DNA from 4 places in the Mahella australiensis 50-1 BON genome. Region 2 is predicted to be linked to each of the others. Evidence: riboswitches for the same ligand, from Rfam matches in the RefSeq annotation. Region 2 holds a riboswitch; each other region holds the start of a gene.
The links. A riboswitch is a leader RNA that binds a small molecule or an ion and turns the genes downstream of it on or off. The one in region 2 is predicted to bind cyclic di-AMP.

Region 1: linked by a shared signal. The riboswitch ahead of MAHAU_RS10235 (NAD/NADP-dependent octopine/nopaline dehydrogenase family protein) and the one ahead of MAHAU_RS09560 (CAP domain-containing protein) in region 2 are both predicted to bind cyclic di-AMP.
Region 3: linked by a shared signal. The riboswitch ahead of MAHAU_RS00030 (C40 family peptidase) and the one ahead of MAHAU_RS09560 (CAP domain-containing protein) in region 2 are both predicted to bind cyclic di-AMP.
Region 4: linked by a shared signal. The riboswitch ahead of dapB (4-hydroxy-tetrahydrodipicolinate reductase) and the one ahead of MAHAU_RS09560 (CAP domain-containing protein) in region 2 are both predicted to bind cyclic di-AMP.

What each region holds. Positions count from the first base shown of each region.
Region 1 covers NC_015520.1:2,183,875-2,189,785, forward strand. The annotation lists gene MAHAU_RS10215 (YqaA family protein) at 1-78, shown strand, start outside; gene MAHAU_RS10220 (hypothetical protein) at 267-782, opposite strand; gene MAHAU_RS16085 (J domain-containing protein) at 795-1,415, opposite strand; partial or broken gene MAHAU_RS10230 (methionine synthase) at 1,553-3,210, opposite strand; gene MAHAU_RS10235 (NAD/NADP-dependent octopine/nopaline dehydrogenase family protein) at 3,207-4,310, opposite strand; cyclic di-AMP (ydaO/yuaA leader) riboswitch at 4,407-4,534, opposite strand; gene MAHAU_RS10240 (GntR family transcriptional regulator) at 4,605-5,360, opposite strand; gene MAHAU_RS10245 (sugar phosphate isomerase/epimerase family protein) at 5,368-5,911, opposite strand, start outside.
Region 2 covers NC_015520.1:2,037,907-2,043,817, forward strand. The annotation lists gene nth (endonuclease III) at 1-534, opposite strand, end outside; gene MAHAU_RS09555 (glycosyltransferase family 4 protein) at 622-1,617, opposite strand; cyclic di-AMP (ydaO/yuaA leader) riboswitch at 1,816-1,951, shown strand; gene MAHAU_RS09560 (CAP domain-containing protein) at 1,979-2,692, shown strand; gene MAHAU_RS09565 (hypothetical protein) at 2,739-3,386, opposite strand; gene MAHAU_RS09570 (hypothetical protein) at 3,546-4,838, shown strand; gene MAHAU_RS09575 (putative Se/S carrier protein) at 4,830-5,081, opposite strand; gene MAHAU_RS09580 (glycosyltransferase) at 5,087-5,911, opposite strand, start outside.
Region 3 covers NC_015520.1:2,814-8,724, forward strand. The annotation lists gene recF (DNA replication/repair protein RecF) at 1-1,091, shown strand, start outside; gene remB (extracellular matrix regulator RemB) at 1,155-1,448, shown strand; gene gyrB (DNA topoisomerase (ATP-hydrolyzing) subunit B) at 1,451-3,352, shown strand; cyclic di-AMP (ydaO/yuaA leader) riboswitch at 3,528-3,662, shown strand; gene MAHAU_RS00030 (C40 family peptidase) at 3,679-4,593, shown strand; gene gyrA (DNA gyrase subunit A) at 4,700-5,911, shown strand, end outside.
Region 4 covers NC_015520.1:1,800,438-1,806,348, forward strand. The annotation lists gene MAHAU_RS08500 (class II glutamine amidotransferase) at 1-773, opposite strand, end outside; gene dapB (4-hydroxy-tetrahydrodipicolinate reductase) at 1,235-2,089, opposite strand; cyclic di-AMP (ydaO/yuaA leader) riboswitch at 2,219-2,357, opposite strand; gene MAHAU_RS08510 (NifU family protein) at 2,498-2,719, opposite strand; gene leuS (leucine--tRNA ligase) at 2,820-5,294, opposite strand; gene rsfS (ribosome silencing factor) at 5,390-5,746, opposite strand; gene MAHAU_RS08525 (CLC_0170 family protein) at 5,821-5,911, opposite strand, start outside.

The sequences.
Region 1 (5,911 bases), 150 kb from region 2:
AGCGCCGCGATATGCATTATCGTCGTTATAGCCGTCGCATTTCGATATAGAATGAAAGCCCGCGAGAAAAATTTTTAACATTCCTTTCATACTGTTTTCACAATACCGCTCTGCACATTTATATGCAATGGATACCTTATTTAACCGCTCCAATCTCACGGTTTCGGCGACCAACACAGACCTGATCATTTCATTGTTACCTATGGCTTAGCATAAAGCCTCGCCACTTATGGCTGGGAGAAGTCAGCATTAGCGTAGTTCTAGATTTATCTAAACATAGCCTTCCTTATCCTGTTATGATAAAGCCTTAAAAAAAGCGTATATGCATAGTCATATACCAAAAACGCGACTTGAGCGGCAAGCCACAAAAGGGTCACCGGCCACCGGCCTGATATATTTAATTCATTAGGCAAAAATGCCGATGCTATCTTATACAAGATAAACAATGATAGATTAAAAAACAGCAGCTTTAGTATGACCTCTATCCAACGATCGTGTATCCTCTCTATATAGCCCTTTATTATGCCATAAATACCAAAAAATGCCGTATACAAAAGCGCTATCGATTTCATGGGTATAAGCAAAAGCACCAGCAGCGACGACGCTATATAAAACAGCCAGCCATAGCCTATGCCGATCTCCATGATAACCACAGCCACAAATACCGAACTTATGGCCGTAAAAAACAACCTGTTCAACGGCATGAGTACAGCCAAAAACAACATGGCCATCGTAAGCGCCAGCATCAATCCTGTAAATGCTATTTTATTCGACGTTCTCAATATGCCGCCCCCTTAACAACAAGATATACAATCCCCGCCCATCATCTCACAACAGCAATCAGTGCAATACATGGCAGTGCATAGCTGACACAGCTGCTGCGACTCGTCGTCGCGCCGATTATATACATCTCGGCGAAAACCGCGCGAAGCATTCATCATTTGATTCAAGGCATCCTGATATACAGGATTGGACGGGTCCATATTCACAGCAGTCTGAAAGCTATCGTATGCCACGCCGTACCTACCGCGGCGTGCTGCTATAACGCCTTTAAAGTAATACCATTGTGCGTCACGCGTCGGTATATTATTCAACATGCGCTCGGCATTTACCAAATCGCCCCGATTTATATATTCAGCCACTTTCTGATAATCGCCCTGTTGAGCCCCATAGTTATAATCCTGACTATATGAAGACGATGAATACTGCCCGCTGCTACTATTTCGACCCGAGCTGCCCTTCATGAGCATGTCATAGGCCTCATTTATTTCTTTTAGTTTCTCTTCGGCCAGATCGGATAAAGGATTATCCTTGTATTGATCCGGATGATATTTCCGCACTAACTCGCGATAAGCCCGCTTTATTTCCTCTTCTGATGCCCCTTCTTTTATCCCCAGTACTTCATATGGATTCAATGTATTTCTTCCTTCCCAAGTCTTCGATTGTAATGTCCACCATAATGAGCATATTATATCACATTATAATATGCGCTGCTATGAAAAAAACAGGGGCTAGTGTTAATACCACCGCCCCTGTTTCTCTAAACGTCAGCTTAAAATACGAACTTCTCATGCGCAGCTATGCCGTTGTAAATATTTGAGAGCACATCGCGCAGCCTGCGCTTCTCATCGACGGGCTTACCGCTCTCGTCTACAGCATAACAGGCCCCTCCTATCACCGCTGTTTTGAGCATACCGGCCGCATATGGGTTACCAGCCAATTGCGGAGCATCCAATATGCCCAGCTTGATGGCAGCGGCTATGCACGATGGCTCTATCAAAGCATCTTTGTGTTCATCCAACCTTTTAATGGTGCCTATTATAGCATAAGCATCGCTTATAAGCTGATCCTTCCGTTTCAATACGGCAGGATCCAATGTCATATTAGGCATGCCTTTCAATACATTATCTATCACTGCCCTGGCTATGGCACAGCTTTCCACGACCTCTTCAGGTTTCGCGGCGTGATCGGCCTCGCAGAAGCCCACTACATGCACTATATGCGGCTTTAAGGCCATAGCCAAGTATGTGGAAGCCGCCAACTGGCCTTTGGCTTTATCGAGGTCATCCGGCATAGATGCAAGGCCGGCGCGAACCTGCCTAAAGACCGTGAAAGACTTATCCTGCAACGTGTCTATCATCTCTGTGACGGCCAGCATTTTAGCCAAATCCATAACAGGCGAGATTTGCGGCGGCACATTGAACATCATCTGGGATATATAATATCTCACGCCCATGCTTTTTGCATTATACGCCGCCAAATAGGCTGCTGCTACGCCTATCGCATCGTGAGCACCTCTTAGGCTCCAGTGGTGAGCCTCATTTACCTCCACCGGTATGCCTCTGTCGGCATGCCACTTCATCAGGAGTTGATTCTCGGCTATGGATTCCAATGGTCTGCGCGGTCCTCGTCCATCCAGGCGATTATACCAGCACAGTGGTATAGCGGCCCATGCATTATCAATTGTATCCTTCAACATTTGCGCCATGTCGAATATATCGTTTGTGCCGCTATAGCAGCGTAAGAGTGGATGATTTCCAGTTTGAGCAGCGTCGTATATGCGTTTCAGATCATCAGGCTTTCTGATAGGTACGCCGCCTGCCCCATCCATATCCTCATTCATCTCATCAGGTTCAAAGAAATGCTCCTGCGCATTCTGATCAGGGGCTATGGATATGACGTCCACCAGGCCGGACGATGCTATATCCTTGACACCGGTTATAGTCATATCCAGCGACGGCAAACCGAAATGGTGTCTTATAAGCGGATAAGGATAGCTCTCTCTTATTCGCCCTATCAAATCAGATGCATAAGTCATTTGCCCATTATACATATCCTCATTTTGCAGATATGCCAACGATTCTTCGTCACCGCTCTTGGCAAAGACGTGTTCAAATATACCGAAACGTTTGGCCGTTTCGCAGTTTTGAGGCGTACCGCCAAATAACCATATTATATGTTGCAAATCATATTGTTCTATCAAAGCCTTGAGTTCTTCCAATAAAGGCTCCAATGTCTGAGGCGTTAGCCTATAGCTTATGCCAACTGAATCCGGCTTTTGAGACAATACAACATCTATAAGACGGCTCAAAGGTACAGCCGGTCCTAAAAAGCGCGTTTCATACCCGTATTGTTTTGCCAATTCGAGAAAATTAAGTGGACCTGCTATATGAACGTGTTACCTATAGACGCAGCTATCATCTGTTTCATGCCACCACTCCCCTTCTGATGTCTCCGAAGTATACATAAGTATATATCTCATACATCGACATATCGTCGATACCTAATTTACTTATAGTCCTGCCACACGCCCGATAATCGACGCCGGATACGGTGCAAGCTAGATCTATTATGGCATCTATCGTAGGCGTAGGAACACCTGCCATACGTCCAAAAGCTGATATTGGCACCAAACTGTACGGCACATCCTCAAATATATAGCGCGTATCTGTATTGGACGGCGCCTTTATGCCCTTATATCCTTTATTCTGCTGTATGGCGCTGTACAGGTCATCGGCCTCCACACCGTAAGACACCCTCATCCATTCCAAGGCACTCATGCACTTTACATTTAGCATCTTGGCCACAGCCATTCTCTCATCATCCATACGCTGTATTATCTTAGCTATTGACGGAGATATGCCTTCTATATAATACTCAAATGCCCCGCCCGTGGTCTCTATACGGGCAGCGTTCAACAGCGTGGGCGCCGGATGGAATATAGCGCCTATGTTATTGAAACTGGTTTCCAATACGCTTTCGGCTGGAACAAATTGCGGATATACCTCTTTCAACGCATCCAATACCAACCCCGTTCTTACAGATGGAAGTGCTGCTATTTCTACCGATTTTTTTATATCGAATATGCGAGCCGAGCATGGACCAGTCTTGCGGCAGGCGTATATAAAAGTCGAGGCTTCGGCCACCGTTATCCGGGCATTTACACCGTATTCGTACAGCGTCTGCGAGAATTCGAGGGCCCCACCGGTACGTCCCGGATTCAACACAATTATCTGACCATCCTGCAAATACGGAGCGCACATTTGGGCTATATCGCGATGCCCAACGGCCGGTACTGTCACCATAATGACATCGACGTCCCTTATCGCTTGCCTAATATCAGATGTGACGATTTCAAGTGGTCCATAACCTTCTACAAGTCCTTCAAGATAGATTCCACCCTGCTCTTGTATTGGAATCAGTTTGTCAAATGTACGGTTAAATAGATTGACCTCATGGCCTTTCAGCGCCAGATGGGCGGCCATGGCCATACCTCCATTGCCGGCTCCTATGACAGCAAATTTAGGCATAAAATAATCCCTCCTAAAAATTTTTAATTTTTATTATGGAGGGAGAACAAAAAAGCCACGAACGAGAGCCGTGACTTCTCAAGCTAAATTATAGCCTGCTCCCTCTTCCTACGCTTGCGAGGTTAGCTGACGGGTTCGGGTCGAAAGAGATAACCCTACCTTACGGATTCACCCCAAAAATTGGTTCCCCCGTTTCCCTGACGGGAATTCAGCGTTTTTCATATTTAATTGTATTATTATACTACCATATATCAGAGCAAAATGCAATACCCTTTTTGAATTCTTGATGGTTATTTAGCGTTTTAATTCCAGGTAAAATTTGTATCTATCGCCGCGATAGTAAGAGCGTACGTATTCTATCGGTACGTCGTCTTCATCGTATGTCACACCGATAACCATTATCACAGGCGCCCCTTCCTCTATACCAAGCATAGAAGCTATATAGCTGTCAGCCAATGCAGCCTCCAAAGTCTCTTTAGCCGATACCGGATGCGCTCCGAACTGTTGCTCCAATATATTATACAAGGAACAATGCTCGAGGTCGGCCTTCTCCAATGCATAAAATCTTCTATAGCTAAAATAAGAGACTTCAAATACCATAGGAACACCGTCGGCAAAGCGCAAACGCTCTATTTTTAACGCCGGTTCTTCATCTTCCAGGCGCAACGCTCTCCGCACATGGCTTATATCCTCATGTACTGCCTTAATATCCACGGTTTTTGCCCCGGCTTGCATGCCGCGTTTGTGCATATCCTCACTGAAACTCGACAATTGCATTATCGGCTGGTCCAGCTTGGGTTCGGCCACAAAAGTACCTTTCCCACGCAGACGATACAGCACGCCTTCCTTAACCAATTCGGATATGGCTTGTCGTACGGTCATACGGCTCACGCCATATTCATCGCATAATTCGCGCTCCGATGGAACTTGCATGCCCGGTTTTAAGTCTCCAGCCTCTATGAGAGCCCTCATACGTTCCTTTATCTGATAGTATATAGGTATAGGTGATTCTTTATCTATATCGCTTATATCGATTAAATCTATGAGCAATCGCCTCCTATAGCCCAAGACCTTTCAAAAATTCTACCGCCTGGCGTATATCGGCCTCGGGATCAGCGCCCGCCTCGCGCTCTATAGTAAAGAAACCTTTATAACCCACCTCATCCAATGCTTTCACGTATGCTGGAAAATCCACGGCACCTTGACCTAACGGCATCTCTTCAAAATAATCGCCAATACGGAAATCCTCTATACCCCCATCAGCGAAAAAGCCATATATGATCTCAGGATCGGTTTTTTTCTTCATTATGCCGTCCTTCGCATGCGTATGAACTATGTAGTCTTTTAGATTATACACGCCCCCTACAGGATCATCGCCCGTAACCATTACCAGATTGGCGGGATCATAATTCACGCGCACACCTCGGCTATGCAAGCTATCCAAAAAGCGCTTTAAGGTCTCGGTTTTTTCCGGCCCCGTTTCTATAGCAAAATACGCGCCCACTTGATCCCCGTATTCTCCCAATTGCTCGCAAGCCTCTTGCAATATCTTGTATCTGTCGTGATTCGGATCGGATGGCACTACCCCTATATGAGTGGTC
Region 2 (5,911 bases):
GTGATGTGCCTGCGACCACAATACCCGGGGTATACATGCCATCAATTCTTTTTCCGTACCAAGAGGCGTAGAGCTTTTTGCCAATCCTAATCTGTGTGTTACTCGAAAAACATGTGTATCCACTGCTATAGCAGGCCTGCCGAACGCGTTGCTCACCACTACGTTGGCCGTTTTGCGTCCCACACCGGGAAGCTTTTGCAACTCATCCGGATCACTCGGCACCTGCGATCCATATCTTTCTACTAATATCTTGCTCATATTTATGATGTTTAGGGCTTTAGTCCTATAAAGACCGCAACTCTTTATTTCCTCTTCCAGCGTTTGAGGCTCCAATGCCGCAAAATCTTCCGGCGTTTTATATTTCCCAAATAGTTTGCCGGTTACTTTATTCACCTGCTTATCGGTACTTTGCGCTGATAATATAGTAGCGATCAGCAATTCAAAAGCATTGGAATATACCAGAGCCGTTTTTGCCTGAGGATAGCAGTCAGCCAGTATATCCAGTATATGCTCTATATCATCTCTTGTCTTCAAACTTTAATCTCAACTTCCTTCTGTTGCAAAATGCAGCAATATATCTAAGTTTCATTATACCATAGAAATATATTAAAATGGTAGCGTTTATTTCAATATTTTATTATATGCCTCCAATGTTTTTTGAGCGGCCTTATCCCACGTAAAATGCGACAATACATGCTCGGAAAGCCTGTTGCTTTTAGGCGTGCTTAGTGCATCCAGCAAAGCTGCCTTTATACTATTTATGTCGTTCGGATTACAATACCATGCCATATCGTTGAAATACTCGTTGGTGCCACCGCGATCGGTGATCACTATATTGCATCCGGCCATAGCTGCTTCAAGGCTGGCCAACCCTGGGGTTTCAAAAAAGCTGGGCTGCGCATGCACCTTAGCCGCGGCATATGCCGAAGCCAATTTCTGCTGTGGCATAAATGGCATATAATAAACTTTATTTCCGGCCGAAAGGCATTTCTGGGCGTAGCCGCCATCGCTTACTGAGCCTATGAGCACCAGCGGTATGTCTATATCCCTCATCGCTTTTATAAGAGCCAATTGATTTTTGCGGGGCGACAAGCGACCAACACATAATACAAAATTATATACGGCATGGGCATTTACAAAATCCGATGCGTCCGCTTTGGCAAAAGCAGCATCGGCTCCATTCGGCACTATCTCATAAGGCGTATTAACGCCATATTGTTCCTTTATTAATTGCATTTCAGCCATCGAATTAGGCAACAAAATATCAGCTTTATCCATGGCATACTTTCGCAATGGGTAAGCTCTGTTCCATATCTCCAGCTTGCTTTTAGGCGACCCGGTATTATTATAGTATTCGCTCATGTCCCAATATATAGTTGACAACGCTATAGACTTATGCTGTTGTAGAGCGTTTAAAACAAAATTATACGTCTCGGCTATACGGGTTGTGTTGAAGATATGCACTACATCATATGTTTCAAGATAAGCATTTGTATCCACGTTTATATCTACATCCACTCCCAATTGTTCCAAACATTTTTTTGTATTTAGCAATTGGATGCTATCGCCCGCGACATTGTTCTCGAAATCCGGCCTTATTTGAAACAATACTTTCATGTTAGCCTCCTAATACACCATGCTGGTGAACTATGGTATCCATATGCACCATTGATTAAAACGATTAAAAACATAATATATCATACTGTATTTCAATCTATTTAAGCCATAACATATAATATGCCCGGTTGCGGCTCAAATAGACATTTGCTGTATCGTTTAATAATTGTTACAATTATGTTAAAAATATTAAGCAATTATTGCGAATCGCTTAATCCGCGCATACGCGCGGAGCGGGGGAACCAATTTATACAGGGGCTAATCCACTAATGTGGTAGGGAATCCTTTGTCCCGAACCCGTCAGCTAACCCCGTAAGCGAAGAAAGGAGAGATTCTCATTAAATCTATAAAAAACATATTGTTGTCCGCCGGCATAGCCGGTGCCATGGCTTTATTCGCCTTTATGCCGGCGTCTAAAGCAGCCCAGACCTACACGGTGCGATACAGTGCTCCGTCAAGGTATCATATAACAACCGCCGATAATATCGCTTCTGTACGATATGCCGTCATACGCAACGTCAATGAAACATACAATACAGCAATACCGGATTCGTCGAGCACAAAGCCTGTTGCCCAACAACCGCTTACTGTATCGTACCCCAATACATCGAGCGCTCCAAAGCCATCAACGCCTGCCGCACCTGCTGCTGGTGATACCGAGTCCACACCGGTGACGTCCGATGAAGACTATGCGCTGACCTCGGAAGAGAACGAAATGGTAGGATATATAAACGAGGAACGCGTTAAATCCGGTTTAAAAGCCTTGGCCATCGACCCGGAGTTGGCTAGTGTAGCGCGATTAAAAGCACAGGACATGAGGGATAAAAATTATTTCTCCCATACATCGCCTACTTACGGCTCACCCTTTGATATGATGAAACAATTCGGTTTAACCTACCGCACAGCAGGTGAGAATATAGCCAAAAACAGCAGTGTTTTAAAGGCTCACCTGGCTTTTATGAATTCGGACGGTCATAAAGCCAATATACTAAACGGCACGTTCACGCATGTAGGCGTAGGTATAGTGGACTATCAAGGCGGTAAAATAGTGGTAGAAATGTTTATAGGCAGATAATCGGCTCAAAGGCGGAAAGCGTGCTTTCCGCCTTTGATACCTTCCATTATGGCTCTTCGTACGGTTCACCGGTAAACTGCGGGGGGAAGAAATCCGGCAATGGCTGCGTCATAAAATCGGCGCAGATATCATCCGGCGATATCTCCTCGCATTCTCTGGGTGCCGGGCAAAAACCCCTAGCTACAATCAGCAATTGGACCTTGCCTATCACTTTGACAACCACAAATACACCTATGGCCAATATCAGGCTGCCATTTACCATCTCCGCCCTCAATATCTGTGAACGGGTTTCTATAACGATATCAAAGCTGAATTCATCAGATGACGTCGGTATATACATAGCAATATCCTTGCTGAAATCCACCGATCCGTTCAGCTCGACATTAGTCGCCGGGCAGGCGCAGTCATCGCGCAATATCGCTGTAAACGGTACTCGGAATACAAAGCGTACCCTTGCGAAGTTAGGCCTGCCGGTGATTGGGGTTATGGTGAGCGTCCCATCTACTATAAAACCCGATTCAAATCGAGTATAAAGATAGGTGAAGGGACCTCCGGTTGGGAGCGCCAGACTGACAGCCGGCTCACATTCCCTCTGGAAACATGAATCATATACTTTATCCGCTATTATGCATTCTGTTGGAAGCCCCTCGTAGGGTTCCTGCATAATAGTAAATAAATCGTTTTTATCAGGCATGTATTATACCCTCCCTTTATGGATTATGTTTTCTATGATTAATATACTCCGCCAAGCATATAAGTGTTACAAAATTTATCCTAAATCTTCGCTTATTCACATATAATTCTTATGTGATTACTTATTCACGTCGCATAAGCAAGAGAGGAGGAAATCAGCATGGGGATACAGAATGTCACCAAAGCCCTAATAAAAACCGATGACCGGTTATGGTATATCTACAGCGATAAAAATCGTTTGGAATACCGGTCTGTGGATAATGGCCAATTATCGGCACAAGCCGGGACTATTATTCAAGACGTGCCGCCGGGATTTTCAGCTGATGTAGATGTTAAAGGTCATATACATCTTATATGTCAATCGTCGTCGGGGGAAATATTGTACTTTCATTTCGCCGGGCAACAGTGGGATAAACAAGTGCTTACAAAATACGAGCCTTCGCGTTATTCTATAAAGTATCCAGTGATAAAACTCCTAGGCAAAGACATACATGTATTTTTCGCCATGGGCAATCTATACAACAGCATCGACTGGACGTTGTACCATTACTTCTGGCATAATGGTCAATGGAAGACGCTTAAAATAGGTCATATCAATCTCGGCCGTCTTATGAGCCAGTTTCAGGTGGATTTTGACCTCAACGGTAATATACATATAATATACCGGGATAAGGATCAAAAGAGCTACGCTATATATCATGCGGGTTTCGATAATGAATTCGGGATATGGTCGTCACCCGAAGCCATCACATCAGGTGACAAAAGTCCGGGCTATCCTGCCTTTTTGATACATGGCAATATGATGCATATTGTATGGAATAACGTATATAAAAACCATATATGCGTAGAGTATGGTTCTATAGATTTAGACAGAGAAAAAAACAAGGTTATAAAAAAATCAAGCGTTATATCGCCTGAAGGCATCGATGCCATGCGTCCCATTATATCCTACGCTGACCAAAAGCTATGGATTACGTGGTTAAACGGCGGGGATATATATAGCGCCTGCTCGGACGACAGCGGGAACACATGGCAGTATAACGATACGGTACATTTACCGGAAAACACTCAGATCGAATATTTTGCATATATAGACAAAAATCTGCCGTATTTGAACCTTGTTTACGGATATATGAACGGCACAATAAACTCCGTCCCGCCCATATCGTATCAGCAAACGCATGAATATCTATCGGAGGATAAACAGATACGAGCAAGCGCTTTGGATGACACCACAGTCATAGATATGGTCATGGAAAGGATATCGGCACAAGTAAACGAAATAAAAACGCGACAAGCCGATCTGCTTCAATTATTGGTAAACGCAGACCGGCAATATCAGCAAATTCTCGATGCCATAGAACCGCTGGAACAGCTTAATAACGACATAAAGGCCAAAACTTTGCATAAGAAAGGAGTAATAGCTCTATTGAGAAAATGGTTATCAATATGATACCTTAAACCAGCGATTTAAGTTGTCTTTTTGGTAAATACCTATTATCTCTATGCCCAATGCCTTTATAGCCGATGCTACAAGAGAGGTGTCCTTGGCGTAAAACCATAAAGATAAACTGCAACCTTTACCCAAACCTACCGGCGTAGAAGCAATGGCTGCTTTTATACCCCTGGAAAAAAGATAGTTTTCCAGGGCAAAAGCCTGTTGCCTTGAACGCACGACCACCACGCGGTCCATCATAAAGTTCACCTCCGAATCATACCGTCTAAAACATCCGATACCCTTTTTGCCCTTTCGGCCCATGAATTAGCCCTTGCGAATTCCCTCCGTTGCTTTACATGCTCCTCATCATTGCTTTCAATCCAATAAGTTATATTTTTAACAAATTCGTCTGTATTTTTGGAAACCGACACAAAAGGTATATCCTCCAATTCATATATATCGGTACTCACCACAGGCTTGCCGGCGCTTAAATACTCATATAATTTAACCGGATTTACCGCATCGGTCATGCCGCTCTTGCGAAACGGTATCACGCACACGTCAAAGCAGTTTATATAGCATGGCAACTCTTCATACGCCTTTCTCCCAAGGTAATATATATTGCTACCGTGCGCCACATCGGAAAAATTAAAATACAAAGGGCCTATAAAGACAAAATCCCATTGTTTGCATCTATCGGCCACGGATTTTATAAGCTGCCAGTCCAGCCAGGAAGCAATGGCACCGCTGTACCCTATCACAGGTCTTTCTCCATTGGGCATATCACCAGGCCTAGGGTTTTTACCATTTGATGCAAAATGATCATAATCGGCCCCGTTTGGGCATAGATAAACGTGCGGATGGCGTGTCTTATATTCATCACATAGTTTTTTAGACGTCGCAAATATCACATCAGCACGCCGCACCAACTCCGGTATACCATGGGCCCATCCTGCAAAATCCTCGCTGGCATCATCTATAGCGTCAAATACCACCAATCGCTCGCGCAATTTGTCTATATATTTTATATTTGGCGGATAAGTTATCCATAATATTGGTCGTTCTTCCAGTTTGCCTATATTTATACT
Region 3 (5,911 bases), 1.1 Mb from region 2:
TGTATATTAAAGAATTAACGTTAACTGATTATAGAAACTACAATAACGTTAAGATAAACTTTAATATCGGCATAAATGTATTTTGGGGAGATAACGGTGCAGGCAAGACTAATATACTGGAGGCAATATATCTTACAAGTGCCGGCCGATCTCATAGGACCTCACGCGATAAAGATATGATAAGGCAAGGAGCACAAGATGCTTTCATAAACATCAAGGTTATCCGAAAGGATGGCGAGATTGATGTAAATATGATGATACCTCAAAACGGTTCTAAGCGTATAAAGGTCAATGGTAAATATATAAACCGTATAGCCCAATTGATGGGGATCGTAACCGCTGTTATATTCTCACCCGAAGACTTGAAATTGGTCAAAGAAGGACCGGAGGAGCGCAGGCGTTTCATAGATATATTTATATCCCAGATAAAACCGGATTATCTGTATAATCTCCAAAAATATTATAAAATCTTAGAAAACAGGAATAAGACGTTAAAGGATATAAAATACGGCCATGCATCGCGCGATCTCCTTGCCGTATGGAACGAACAATTAGCATATATAGGCACCGAGCTTTTGGAACAAAGATTATATTTTGTGGATAAGATATGCGCCGAAGTCTCGGATATACATGAGTATATAACCGACCATAAAGAAAACTTGAAGTTAAGATATAAAAGTACATTAAGCCTTAGCGGCAATATAAAGCAAAACTTTATTAGCGCTTTAAATCAGCGGTTTGATGCAGATATTAATATGGGAACTACTACTATAGGCCCTCACAGGGATGATATGATCATACTCGTAAATGACATGGACATGCGCTATTACGGATCGCAGGGCCAACAGAGGACGGCTGCGCTATCATTGAAGCTCGGGCAATTGGAGGTTACCGAAGATCTGATAGGTGAGTCTCCAGTGCTGCTTCTTGACGATGTTATGTCTGAGCTGGATATAATGAGGCAAAATATGCTGATGTCATATATGAAAAGATACCAGACCATGATGACATGTATCCGGAAATCGGATTATTTGGAGCAATATGATAAAAAAACATTCTTCTATGTCGAGAATGGACAGGTATCGATATAGCATGTTGGCTATAAAGGCGCTGATGTGGTATAATAATACTAGCGCTTATTAAGGAGAAATGCCATGATAATGCATATAGGCAGCGATGTGGTTGTGCCCACTAAAAATATAATAGCTATAATAAACCTCGATATCATAGAATCTGCGGAGTGCAACATCGAGTTTTTGAAAATAGCAAAAGATGAAGGTTTTATAGAGGATGCATTCGGTGATGAAAAACCGAAATCCTTAATAATAACCGATATAGACGGTAGAAATGCGATATATATGTCGCCAATTTCGTCAGTCACATTGGCTAGACGAATGGCTACTGATCAAAACATATATTTTGACAATAATTACAAAGAGGTGAAATAATATTGGCTGAAAGCGGAGCTTATGATGCGTCGCAAATACAAGTATTAGAAGGATTAGAACCGGTCAGAAAGAGGCCGGGTATGTATATAGGGAGCACCGGTCCTAGGGGGCTCCATCATCTTGTATACGAGGTTGTGGATAACAGCATAGATGAGGTACTAGCAGGCTTTTGTGATACAATAAAGATTATCATTCATAAAGATAACTCGATAACAGTGGAGGATAACGGTAGAGGCATCCCAGTTGGGATACATCCTAAGACAGGTAGATCGGCCGTGGAAGTGGCGCTGACTATGCTCCATGCCGGCAGTAAATTCGGTGGCGGTGGATATAAGGTGTCAGGAGGACTCCATGGCGTCGGCGTGTCGGTGGTCAACGCATTATCAGAATGGCTAATAGTTACGGTGAAACAAAACGGCCATATATACCGTCAGCGCTATGAAAGAGGGAAGCCCGTAACTGATCTTGAGGTGATAGGCGATACAGATGAAACCGGAACGACGATTTCATTTAAGCCTGATTATCAGGTATTTGAAGAATTAGAATACAATTATGATACATTGCGCAACAGATTTAGGGAATTGGCCTTTTTAAATAAAGAAGTAACCATAACACTTATAGATGAGCGCGATGATAAGAAAGAGGAATTCCATTACGAAGGCGGCATAGTCTCGTTCGTAGAGTATCTAAATAAGAATAAAAGTCCGCTTCATAAAGAAGCTATATATATTTCCGGTATGCGCGACGATGTACAGGTAGAAGTGGCGATACAATATAATGACAGTTATGTTGAGAGCGTCTATGCATTTGCCAATAACATAGAAACACCGGAAGGCGGCACCCATCTGAGCGGTTTTCGCTCGGCTATGACCAAGGTTATAAATGACTATGCCAGGAAGCTTAACATGCTAAAACCCAACGAACCCAGCCTTTCTGGCGATGATGTGCGCGAAGGGTTAACGGCTATAATCAGCGTGAAGCTAAGCGATCCACAATTTGAGGGTCAAACCAAGGAAAAGCTTGGCAACAGCGAGGTCAGAGGCATTGTGGACAGTATAGTATCGGATGGTTTGAGCACTTATTTTGAAGAACATCCGTCCGTAACCAAGATCATAATAGAAAAAGCCATAAGCGCATTTCGAGCGAGAGAGGCCGCCCGCAAAGCGCGTGAGCTTACCAGGCGCAAGAGCGCGCTGGAAAGCGTATCGATGCCGGGTAAATTGGCTGATTGCAGCGAGAGAGATCCGAAGCTGTGCGAGATATTTTTAGTGGAAGGCGATTCGGCAGGTGGGTCGGCCAAGCAAGGCCGTGACAGGCGTTTCCAGGCTATACTGCCTTTGCGTGGTAAGATATTGAATGTAGAAAAAACGCGTTTGGACAGGATATTGTCCAATGAAGAGATAAAAGCCATGATAACGGCTTTTGGAGCGGGTATAGGCGAGGACTTCGATATATCAAAGCTACGGTACGAGCGCATAATATGCATGACGGATGCCGATGTGGACGGCAGCCATATAAGAACACTGTTGCTTACGTTCTTTTATAGATATATGCGTCCATTATTGGAAAATGGCAACGTGTATATAGCGCAGCCGCCGTTATACAAGGTTGAGAAGGGTAAAAAAGAGTATTATATATACTCGGACAGGGAATTGGAACAATTGTTGACCAGGATAGGGCGTGATGGGATAACAGTGCAAAGATATAAGGGACTCGGCGAGATGGATCCGGTACAGTTATGGGATACTACCATGGATCCGGCTAAACGTACCATGTTGAAAGTATCCATAGAGGATGCCATAGCTGCAGATGAGATATTTACCATACTTATGGGCGATAATGTGGAGCCGCGCAGGGAATTTATAGCCAGCAACGCACATCTTGTGAAAAACCTCGATATATAGACCGGGCAATTGCCCGGTTAATTTTTTATTAATCTGTGTAATAATTTCTTAATATTTGCTTAATAATTAGTAAAACGTACAATACGTGAGATAAATGAAGATAATCGACTTAAACGACCGGATTTGAGCTTTGACGAGCTATAAACGGAGTAATATAATAATATGCGTTGAGTAAAAAAACGACTGGCTGAATCCCTGCCTATAGCAGGGTACGGGGGAACTTTTGGTGGGGTGAATCCTTTTAATAGGTAGGGAATCCTTCGTTCCCGAACCCGTCAACTAACCTCGGAAGCGAAATAACGTAGGAGGAGTTGTGTTCAACGCAAATGAATGATTATAAGAAAGCTGTGGCGGCAGCTATTATAAGCGCAGGTTTTATTTTCAGCAGCGTTTTTGGTACAAGCGCTATGGCTGCATCACAAGGTACAGTGACCGGAAGCGGCGTTCGCCTTCGATCCAAGCCAAGTACATCTTCGAGTATATTGACCAACGCTTATAAAGGCGATAAAGTTACGGTAAAAGATAAAAGTGGCAACTGGTACAATGTGGTTTTTAACGGCAAGGCAGGATGGATGTCTGCGGATTACATAAAGATATCATCGGGTAGTATTGCAACGGCATCTCGTGGGAATACTGCGGTAGCTCCAGGCTGGGTAACAGCCAACGGCGGTTTAATACTGCGTAAATCTCCGAGCACATCGGGCGCAAGAATAACGGTTATGCCCAAAGGAAGCCAAGTGACTGTATTATCTGAGGAAAATGGTTGGAGTCAGGTGAAATACGGCAATTATAGCGGATGGGCATCTTCGAAGTACATAACGAAAACCAAGCCTGTTTCTAATGTTACATCTTCATCGCGTTCATCTTCGATTTCATCGCAGATAGTAGCTTTTGCCGAACAGCAATTGGGCAAGCCCTATGTGCATGGTGCGGCAGGGCCGAACGCTTTCGATTGTTCGGGTCTTACATATTATATATACAAAAAATTCGGATATTCCATACCACGTACATCTGACGGTCAGGGTTTCGGCAGCTATGCCCCCACCGTGGCCAAAAGCGATTTGCAGCCCGGTGATTTGATAGTATTCAAGAGCAGCGGCAGCGGTTATCATATGGGTATATACATAGGCGGCAATGAGTTTATACATTCACCAAATCCTGGTCGCAAGGTAGCAATAAATAGCTTAAATGAGTCATGGTATAAGAGCCATTACATACAAGCTAAAAGGGTTGTAAGATAAGAAGTATAATAGCAAAGCGGTGAGCGATGATCAAAGCTCGCCGCTTTTTTATGCGAAAATATGATATAATATATAGAAGAGTATGCAAACATATGGAGGAATATAGATGCCCGAAGAAGAACAAACAAAGGTTATAGAGGTAAATCTCGAAGAAGAGATGAAACATTCATACATAGATTATGCTATGAGCGTCATAGTGGGTAGAGCACTGCCTGATGTGCGCGACGGTTTAAAACCGGTGCACCGTCGCATACTTTATGCTATGAACGAATTGGGGCTGATGCCCGATAAGCCATACAGAAAATCGGCCAGGATAGTCGGTGACGTGCTCGGAAAGTATCATCCGCACGGCGAAGCTGCGGTTTACGATAGCATGGTGCGTATGGCACAGGATTTCAGCATGAGATATCCATTAGTAGACGGACATGGCAACTTCGGATCAATAGACAATGATCCTCCGGCGGCTATGCGTTATACCGAGGCACGCCTATCGCGTCTGGCTATGGAGATGCTCACCGATATAGATAAAGAAACCGTCGACTTTATACCGAATTTCGATGAAACACTAAAAGAACCGGTTGTATTGCCTTCGCGTTTTCCCAACCTTCTGGTCAACGGTTCAGCCGGTATAGCTGTGGGCATGGCCACCAATATACCGCCGCACAATCTTAAAGAAACCATAGATGCGGCTATAAAGGTAATAGATGATCCCGATATATCCATAGACGAATTGATGAAAACACTTAAAGGGCCGGATTTCCCTACCGGCGGCATTATAATGGGAAGAGACGGGATAAAACAGGCATATCATACCGGTCGCGGCAGAATAAAGGTAAGGGGAAAAACATCTATAGAACCTTTACCCGGCGGAAGATCGCGCATAATAGTAACCGAGATACCATATCAGGTCACCAAGGCTGATCTCGTTGTACAGATAGCTAATTTGGTAAAAGATAAAAAGATAGACGGAATAGCTGATATAAGGGACGAATCCGATAAAGAGGGCATGCGCATCGCCATAGATTTAAAGCGGGATGTAAACCCAAATGTCGTGTTAAATCTGTTATATAAGCATACGCGCCTGGAAGATACATTCGGCATCATCATGCTGGCTTTGGTCGATAATCAGCCTAAAGTACTCAATATAAAGCAGATGTTCTATTACTATATAGACCATCAAAAAGACGTCATAGTAAGGCGTAGCCGATACGATCTAGAAAAAGCCGAAGCTAGAGCTCACATACTGGAAGGTCTACGCATAGCGTTGGATCATATAGACGCCATCGTAGCGCTTATACGTTCGTCCAAGACAGACCAA
Region 4 (5,911 bases), 240 kb from region 2:
TTGCACGCTGTCTCCAAAGGCATACCCTGCCGGCGCACAAACAGATCCAAAAGATAGGCCACCACTTCAGTATCGGTCTGCATAGTACATTCATAGCCGAATTCATTGAGGTAATGGCGGTTTGCACCATAAGAAGACAGCTCGCCGTTATGAACCACCGAGAGATCGAGCAGTGTAAACGGATGTGCGCCACCCCACCAACCTGGCGTATTGGTAGGAAAACGGCCATGTGCTGTCCACATATACCCTTCGTAGTTATACAACTGATAAAATTCGCCTATGTCTTCAGGATAGCCCACACCCTTAAATGCGCCCATATTCTTGCCGCTGGATACCACAAAAGCACCGTCTATCCTTTTATTAAGATTGATAACGCATTGAGCCACAAATTCGTCTGATGAAAGCCCTGAAGAAGTCAGCTTTTCCTCTTTGGGTAGTGCAAAATAACGCCATATTATAGGCTCGTTGTTTATCGAACTCACCTTTGTGTTAGGTATGGGCCCTGCTTCGGCGATATTGAAATGCTCGTTCAAAAAGCGCTCACTGGTCTCCCTTGCCTGTTCATCATCATAAAACATATGGAAAGCATAATGATCCTTATATTCCGGATATATGCCATAGGCCGCGAAGCCACCGCCCAAGCCGTTGGAGCGCTCTCTCATAAGAGCTATCGACTGTATTATATCGTTGCCGGAGAACCTTCGCCCGCTGCGGTCCATTATGCCGCTGACCGCACAGCCCGACGGTACCCTCTCGTATTTTTCCCTTAACATCCATAAAACCCCCTCAACGGATTATGAATTTTATTTATCAAGCATCATGCATTTATAAAAACGTAAACAAATGCATTTACTCATATAGCCGCATTTAACTGATTATATATTAAGGATATAATGAGTTAAATGCATAATTTTAATCTAAAACTTGCATAAAAGGGTTAAAATTAAGCGCCTCATCAGAACATACTCAAATGTTCTAATGACGCGCCGAACAAATCTATCTCTGCGCACTTGATCACGCCATTGTGTTCAAGTAATAATATTTTAACATGCAAAACGTAGAAATGCAAATATTTTTTTCAGACTTCTGCAATTCGTAATATATAACTGAAACGGGTGATATAAAGCGAGGTATATATGCCAAGCCTGTAGCAGGCATAGGCTTTATATCATTGCACGCGCTGAATTTGTTATATTACGAATTACAGTTCAGGCTTTTTAGGGTACGTTTGCCATTATGCGTGTGAATCCCTCTGCTTATTGGCAAATCGTTCCAACGCCTCCTCAAGATTCAAAACATCGGCCATATCATAAACGCCCTTTCGTCCGACAATAAATTTAGCTGCTTTAATAGCCCCTTTGGCAAATGCAGAGCGAGTAAAAGACTGATGCATTATCTCCACGCTATCTTCGTCGCTGGCAAACATTACCTTATGTACGCCAACTATACCACCGGCCCTGAGAGAATGTATGGGTATAATATTCGCTCCCCTTAAAGATATGGCGTCATTCTCAGTTAATATCTTAACACTATCCTCTATACCCCGCCCTTCGGATATGCTTTCCGCTATTTTTATAGCCGTACCGGATGGTATATCCTTTTTATCTTTAAAATGCTCTTCTATTATTTCTACATCATAATCATCCAATAATTGAGCTGCAATTTTGCACAAAAACTGTAACACATTTACACCAAGCGTAATATTAGGTGCTATAACCATACCTACCTTGTTTTGAACGGCTATGCTCCGAAGTTTCTGAAATTGTATATCGGTAAATCCTGTAGTTGCTATTACTGCATTTATCTTATTGCGTGCTAGCACTGTTGCATTCGTTATGCAAGCCTCTGGATTAGTGAAGTCTATCGCTACGTCAGGTTTAAAAATCCTTAATCCTTCATTTAGCAAGTTGCTGCCCATTACTTTTATGCCTGTCTCAGATATGCCTAATAGAGTTCCCACATCCTGTCCTATCTTATCACTGCCGGGCCTGCAAACGGCCATAACCAATTGAATATCCTTTCTCCCTATCATGTTCTTCGCTACTATCTTACCAGTTCTACCTAAACCTATCATACATGCTTTAACCATCTCTTACCTCCTTAAAATGACATTATTTGGACTTAAACATCGAATTTATATCCATATTATTACATCTAATGAGGAAAAATAAAACCGTGGAGTCAACCACGGCTTTATTATCATATAATCATATCACCGTTCACTCCCTTTCAACGCTTACGAGGTTAGCTGACAGGCTCGAGCTGAAAGAGTTGCTCTATCCTTTCGGAATACGCCTCATATTATCCTAATGGGTCCCCCGTTTTCCTATATTCAGGAAATTAAGCGAATCAAACTTGAGATGTTTATATTTTAATATTTTTCAGTGCTGATGTCAAGCAAATGTTACCTATAATTGGTATGGAAAGTCTTATATTATAGCCATAACATAAGTCCGAAAAAGGCGTTGCTATATGCAACGCCTTTTTAGTATGAGTCTTATACAGCCACTACTTCTTTTACCTCAGGTACGCTCTCTTTAAGCGTTTCCTCTATACCCTGTTTCAATGTCATCAGAGCAAACGGGCATGCGCCGCAAGCCCCGGTCAATTTGACCTTTACTACACCGTCACTTGCCACATCGACTAATTCCACATCGCCACCGTCAGCCTTTAAAGCCGGGCGTATTTTTTCCAATGCTGCTTCTACTTTTTCTTTCATAGGATTTATCCTCCTCTGCATAAAATAATCGGTCAGCATATATCGCTATATCGCTGTATGGGTATTATATCATACAAAACCTATCATTTCAATTATATTTTTATCTCACAACAATATTTACCAACTTATCCGGCACAGACACAACCTTTATGATGTTTTTATCAGCTATAGACGCCGCTACCTTAGACGACTGCATAGCCAGGATTTTCATTTTGTCCTCATCGGCCCCGGCAGGCATCATAACCTTATCGCGCACCTTGCCATTTACTTGCACCACCACCTCTACCTGCTGTTTTACCAGGGCATCGGCATCGTATATCGGCCATGCTTGCAGGTAAAGCGGAGCACCATGACCCGTCCTATGCCACATTTCCTCGGAAATATGTGGTACAAACGGAGCCAACAACAACAACAACGTTTCTACGGCTTCCATCATAACAGTCGATGGACTATCAGCAGTATCACTCTGATACATGGCATTAACCATTTCCATTATAGCACTTATAGCGGTATTGAAGTTATAGCGTTCGGCTATATCATCGCTGACCTTCTTTATAGTGTAGTTTATGATATAGCGCAACTCTTTATCCCCATCGCTTATTAAATCGGTTTCAGGCTTTCCATTTTCTACCCACTCTTTTACAGCATCGGCATATTGATCCACCAATCTCCATACGCGGTTCAAAAAGCGAAAGCATCCTTCTACGCTTTGATCGCTCCATTCCAAATCCCTTTCGGGTGGCGCGGCAAACAGTATAAACAGGCGTGCCGTATCCGCACCGTATTTATCCACTATGTCTTCCGGGCTTACTATATTGCCTTTGGATTTGGACATCTTGGAACCATCCTTGAGCACCATACCTTGGGTCAACAAATTGACAAATGGCTCATTCACATCTACTAGCCCCAAATCATGCAATACTTTGGTAAAGAAGCGCGAATATAAAAGATGAAGTATTGCGTGCTCTACGCCGCCCACGTATTGATCCACCGGCATCCAATATGATGCCTTCTCTTTGTTGAATGCCTCTTTATCATTCCTCGGATCGGTGTAGCGCAAATAATACCATGAGGAACATACAAATGTGTCCATGGTATCGACTTCACGCCGTGCTGGACCGCCGCATATGGGACATTTGGTATTCACGAAGCTTTCTGATGTAGTAAGCGGCGATTGGCCTGTCCCTGTAAATACTACATCGGTAGGCAGCATAACCGGCAATTGGTCCTCGGGCACTGGCACCTCGCCGCATTTTTCGCAATACACTATCGGTATAGGCGCACCCCAGTATCGCTGCCGCGATATAAGCCAGTCTCTAAGCTTATAAGTTGTTTTGCGTCGACCTAGCCCGTTTTCTTCCATATAACTTATGACACGCTCTATACCGTCTCGATTATCAAAGCCATTAAATTGACCTGAATTTATCATGATGCCGTCATCCTCATAGGCCTGCTCCAGGTCAAAATCCTGTGCGGCATCAGCCGGTTTTATAACAGGCACTATGGGTAATCCATATTTCTTTGCAAACTCAAAATCCCTGCCATCATGAGCCGGCACACCCATCACTGCACCGGTACCGTATTCCATCAGCACATAATTGGCTGTATATATAGGTATACGTGCGCCGTTCATAGGATTTATAGCATATCGGCCGATAAATACGCCCTCTTTTTCGGCTTCGGTCGATGTGCGGGTTATTTCATCGAGTGCTTCTATCTTCTTTTGAAAGTCCTTAACCTGTTTATAATATGGTGTTTTCTTTGCTAATTTTTCTATCAGAGGATGCTCCGGTGCCAACACTACAAACGATACGCCGAATATGGTATCAGGTCTGGTGGTAAATACTGTGATTTTTTCGTTCTTTACATCCTCTATACTGAAGATAACCTCGGCGCCGTAGCTCTTGCCTATCCAGTTACGCTGCATGCTTTTGACCTTATCTGGCCAACCGTCCAGTTTATCTATATCCTGAAGCAACCTTTCAGCATAATCGGTAATTTTGAAAAACCACTGCTCCAAATCCTTTTTACCTACCGGCGTACCGCACCTTTCACAGCAACCAGCGACTACCTGTTCGTTAGCCAGCACCGTGCCACACGACGGACACCAATTAACGCGCGCCTTTTTCTTATAGGCCAGACCGTTCTTATAAAACTGAAGGAACAACCACTGAGTCCATTTGTAGTAAGCCGGGTGACAAGATGCCACCTCGCGATCCCAATCATAACTTATACCTAATTGTTTGAGCTGGCGGCGCATATTGTTTATATTATCCCATGTCCATTTGCTAGGCTCCACACCGTTTTTTATAGCGGCATTCTCAGCCGGCAGACCAAATGCATCCCAGCCCATAGGATGCAATACATTATAGCCCTGCATACGCTTATAACGAGCTATGACATCGCCTATCGAATAATTGCGAACATGACCCATATGTAATTTCCCTGACGGATACGGGAACATCTCCAACATATAATATTTGGGCTTTTGATTGTCTTCCGTCGCCTTAAAAGCTTTGGTTTTTTCCCATTCATCTTGCCATCGGCCTTCTATAGCCTTAAAATCATAAATCAATTACTGTCTAACCTTCCTCTCTTAATAGACATCTATGTATCGACAAATGCTTCGAGCACACTACCCGAAGCATTTGATAAATGCATCTTTATAAATTATGCTTTGGCGGCGACATGTATATTGTCGCCCTCACTCCATAATCTTTCCAGACTGTAAAATTCTCTTTCTTGCTGCCGAAATATATGGACTATCACATCGCCATAATCCATAACTATCCAGCAGCCTTCCCTGTATCCTTCCAGACGCCTGAGTGGAATATGACACTCATCCATTTTCTCTTCGATATAATCGCACAATGCCCTAGACTGTACCGTCGACCTCACGCTGCATATCACGAATTCATCCGCTATAATGGTCATCTCAGCCACATCCAAAACGATTATATCCTGCGCCTTTTTGTCATCCATCATGCGCCCTATCATCAACGCCATCTCTTTTGATTTCAATGCCAAAAAATCATTACCCCCATTTATTTTTGTTTACAAATATATTATACAACCTTTTGGCTTAATTGCAATATCACATCTTAACCGAACAATTTGGCCAATATCTGTATAATTATAAAAATAACCGGCCCGGCTATAATGTATATGATACCTATGGCATGCGAGAAATGA